2 regions of the Quatrionicoccus australiensis genome follow, and region 2 is predicted to be linked to the other one. Evidence: riboswitches for the same ligand, from Rfam matches in the RefSeq annotation. Region 2 holds a riboswitch; the other holds the start of a gene.
The links. A riboswitch is a leader RNA that binds a small molecule or an ion and turns the genes downstream of it on or off. The one in region 2 is predicted to bind cyclic di-GMP.
Positions count from the first base shown of each region.

Region 1: linked by a shared signal. The riboswitch ahead of KI612_RS04675 (beta strand repeat-containing protein) and the one ahead of KI612_RS01085 (hypothetical protein) in region 2 are both predicted to bind cyclic di-GMP.

Region 1 is NZ_CP075188.1:957,625-959,822, forward strand. Features, by position in the region: gene KI612_RS04675 (beta strand repeat-containing protein) at 1-1,117, opposite strand, end outside; cyclic di-GMP riboswitch class I at 1,329-1,407, opposite strand; gene KI612_RS04680 (FkbM family methyltransferase) at 1,460-2,198, opposite strand, start outside.
Region 2 is NZ_CP075188.1:229,350-231,547, forward strand. Features, by position in the region: gene KI612_RS01080 (cation acetate symporter) at 1-841, shown strand, start outside; cyclic di-GMP riboswitch class I at 994-1,084, shown strand; gene KI612_RS01085 (hypothetical protein) at 1,138-1,545, shown strand; gene KI612_RS19810 (methyl-accepting chemotaxis protein) at 1,576-2,198, shown strand, end outside.

The DNA of each region.
Region 1 (2,198 bases), 730 kb from region 2:
TGTCTGCGCCGGCGGTGCCGGTGATCGTATCGACAGCCGAAACACTGACGTCGGCGCTGGCGCCGAGCAGGGTCAGGCGGTCGGTCGTGCTCGCCGTGCCGATGACAGTGCCGAGGCCGCTGACGGAGAGAACGCCGCTGGAGAGCATCTGGACGCCATCGGTCGTCGTCGAGCCAATGACGGTATCGATACTCGAAACGGCAAGATTGGTCTGGGCCGAAGCCATGGTGACGACTTCAACCGCCGTCGTGCCAACCAGACTTTCGATGCTGGATGTTTCAACGCTGCCGGCGCTGGTGATGTAGACAATATCGCCGGTTCCGGTCGTGCCGATGATGCTTTCGATGCCGCTGATGCGGATGGTCGAGGCCGGGGCGGAAACAATCTGTACTGTGTCAGCACCGCCGCTACCGATCAGCGTTTCCACACCATCGACATTGACTGTTCCGGTAAGCGCGTTGAGCAGGGTGACGGTGTTGACGCCAGCCGTGCTGACGATTGTTTCGAATTTGTCGACGGATACAGCGCCCGCTGTCGCCAGGGTGACTGCATCGGTTCCCGTGGTGCCGATCACGGTTTCAATGCTGCTGATTTCCAGTCCGGTGGAAGCGTTGTCCAGGCGCAGGATGTCGGTGCCGGTCGAGCCGACAACGGAGTCGACATCGGAAATGTTCAGCGTGCCGGCGCCGAGTATGGTGACGGTTTCAGCGGTCGTACTGCCGATCACGCTTTCGATGCGTGAAATGCTGAGCGCGGCGGTGTTGGTGCTCAACTCCAGTGTTTCGCCAGTGCCGGTGGTGCCAACGACTGTTTCAATCAGGTCTATGGTCAGGTTGCCGGTGAGCGGGGAAAGCAGGTTGACCTGGTTAGTGCCGGCCGAACCAGTGATGGTCTCGATCCGGGAGATCGATACCGTGCCGGCGTTGAGCAAGGTGATGGCATCGGCATCGGTCGAGCCGACGATGGTTTCGACGCTGGAGACGCTGAGTGAGCCGCCTGATCCCAGAATTACCGTGTCTTGTCCGGAAGAGCCCTTGATGCTGTTGATTGTTCCATCAATGGTCATGCCATCAATATCGGTGGCGGAATTGACGATGGTTACTTGGGTTACGGACATGGCACACCTCTCAAGATTCGAATCAAGTCACCCGGCAAGGGACTATGGGCACAGACAGCAATTACGATCATTAACGACAGGACGCGAAGAAGCTTTAGGGCTTCTTCGCGCTAAATTCTTCAAGACCGGAACGAGCAAAAACCGCACTGAAACGGCGTGCCTGATCGTTGTTTTGAGGGAATGGGGGTGGGAAACTGAAGCGAGTCTGCTCCAGTGCAACCCAGCCATCCTGTCAATCAGGACCTGAGGCTTTGCGTCCTGCAGTTGCCTGCAGTTTGCCGATTTAATGAGTTTTCTTACTTTCCGAAAACTCCTTCCTTATATTTGAAGTGTAAGGAAATGTCAAGATGGGGTGTTGTTGCTGACTTTCAGGAAGCTGTCGGAGCGGTCGGTGCTGTGGATGGCGATGAAATTCAGGTGGTGTTTGTAGACGCGGTAGCCGTAGTTGGTCAGCAATTCGAAGAGTGCTGTCTGGTCGGTCTTGATGGCTTCGATCATCATCGCCGGCCGGCAGCGTTCGATGATCTGGCGAGCGCCGTCCAGTACTTCGAGTTCCATGCCTTCGACGTCAATCTTGATGAAATCGACCCGGCCAGTTTCGAGTGCGTCGAGTGGAACAAGGCGGACGTTGAAGCAATTTTCCGGGGAGTAGTCGATGGTCTGGCCAATGAATTCGGTACGTTCGCGCTTTTTCAGTTCGAGGCTGCCGAAACTGCCTGGCTTCAGGTAGTCAGGTACCGGGATGTCCAGCGTGCCATGCTCGGCCCCGAGTGCTGCGTGGATGGCGGAGGCGTTGAGGCAATTATTGAGGGCAATGTTGCCGGCCAGTGCGTAGAAAACGCGTTCCTGCGCTTCGATGGCGGTAACCCGTCCCCAGCCGTGCATGGTCTTGGCCCATTCGAGGGTATGCACGCCAAGGTTGGCGCCAGCATCGATGGCGACGACGCCATCGCCGAAGAACTCGCGGCGGGCCTTGAGAATGCTTAGCGCAACGCCGACTTCGACCGGATCAAAATTCGAGTTGTTCAGCAACTGGAAGCCGACGCCATAGGCCTGGTTTTCGCCGACCATGCGGTAGTCG
Region 2 (2,198 bases):
TACTGCCGGCCTGCCGCACATCATGATGCGCTTCTTCACCGTGCCGAACGCCAAGGAAGCCCGCAAGTCGGTGTTCTACGCGACCGGCTTCATCGGCCTGTTCTTCCTCGTCACCATCATTCTCGGTGCCGGGGCGATCACCATCGTCGGTACCAATGGGGCCTTCTTCGAAGGCGGCCAGGTCGGTGGCAAGCTGATCGGCGGCAACAACATGCCGGTCATGCACCTGGCCAAGGCTGTTGGTGGCGACATCTTCCTCGGCTTCCTGTCGGCCGTCGCCTTCGCCACCATCCTGGCTGTGGTTTCCGGTCTGGCCCTGGCTGGCGCCTCGGCCATCTCGCATGACTTGTATGCCCGCGTGATCAAGAAGGGCACGGCGACCAGCGCGCAGGAAATGAAGGTCACCCGCTTTGCTTCCGTTGGCCTGGGTCTCACCGCCATCCTGCTCGGCATCGCCTTCAAGGATCAGAACGTGCTGTTCCTCGTCGCGCTCGCCTTCGGCGTCGCCTCGTCGGTCAACTTCCCGGTCCTCATCCTGTCCATGTACTGGAAGGGCCTGACCACCCGTGGCGCACTGTGGGGCGGCATTGCCGGCCTGGTGTCGTCGGTGGGTCTGGTTGTCCTGTCGCCGACCGTGTGGGTCAAGATTCTCGGCAACAAGGCCGCGATCTTCCCGTACGACCATCCGGCCATCGTTTCGATGACGCTTGCCTTCTTTGTCACCTGGCTGCTGTCGGTTACCGACAAGAGCGTGCGTGCCAACAAGGAAAAGGAAGCCTACGAAGAGCAGTACATCCGTGCCCAGACCGGCCTTGGCGCTTCGGCGGCATCGGATCACTAAGCAACTCTGCGGGTAAGACTTCGGAGAACAGCAATCCGTCGTCTTTATCCTTTCGGGAGCCTGCGGGCTCCCTTTTTTTGTCCACGGCAAACTGCTTGATTTGCGTCAAATTCGTAAAATCATCATTTATATAAAATACGTCAAGCAATAAGCCGCGAAAAGGGCAACCCCGGTACGAAAGTCCGGGGGCGCAAAGCCACCTGTCTAACGTCTCGCCGAGACCATGAAAGAGGGGCTGCCGTAGCAGGAGTGCTTTGGCATCTTCGCGAACCGATCATCCGTTGTGAAGGTGTCCCATGAGTCTCCCGGCCAACAAAGCCAGCGTTTACAGCACCCTGTTGTTCGGCATCACGCTGGTCGTGACCTTGCCGTTGATCTATTTCACCAATCCCTGGTTCATCCGCGAACTGCTGCCGGCGGTTGGCCTGTCCGAACAGGCCGGCACGACGATAGGCATCGCCCTGATCCTGATTTCGGTCTATTTCGGGCAGCAGGTCCTGTCCTTCGTCATTTTCCGCGACGGTTCGGCCGGTCAGGCCAAGCGAGAGGCGGCCTTGCTCGAGCGGGTACGTCTGGTCGAGCAGGCCGAAGCCGACGTGCGTCGTCAGTTGCAGGCCATGCCGACGCAGTTAGCGCTTGCCCACGGGCATCTGGCTGACGTGGTGACGGTGGCCGAGCACGCCGCGCAGAGTCTGGGCAGCTAGCTGGCAGGCATCGATGCCAGTCTGCTCGAGATGGACCAGGTGGTGACGGCCTCGCTCGACGCCGCCAATGACGATGCGGCGCTGTCCGAGCATGCGGCGGACAACAACGGCGAATTGATTGCCGCGATGCACGGTTACGTCAAGGAACGCATGGCCGACAATGCGGCGAACCAGCAAAAGATCCAGCGCGTCGTTGCCGAAACGCGCGCCCTCAACGAGATTACCGGGCTGATTTCAAATATTTCCAAGCAGACCCGTCTGCTCGCCCTGAATGCCGCCATCGAGGCAGCGCGGGCCGGCGAAGCGGGGCGTGGCTTCTCGGTGGTGGCCGACGAAGTCAGCAAGTTGTCGGGCGACACCGACAAGGCGGTGGAAAAGATTTCGGCCGGCATTTTCCGGGTTGCCGATTCGATCGAAAGTGAATTCTCGTCGCGTCTGGCGATCGAGCAGGCGGCCAAGGAGCAGCTCGTGCTCGAGCGTTTTGCCGGTCAGTTGAGCGGTCTCGGGCAAAGCTATGCCGAGCTGATGGAGGCGCAGCAGGCAATGGCCGGGCATATCCATGGTGCGGCAGAAGTCGTCGGCGGCAATTGCGCCGAGGCGTTGCGCGGTGTCGGCTTTGCGACCACGATCAAGGGCCAGGTCGGCACGATAGC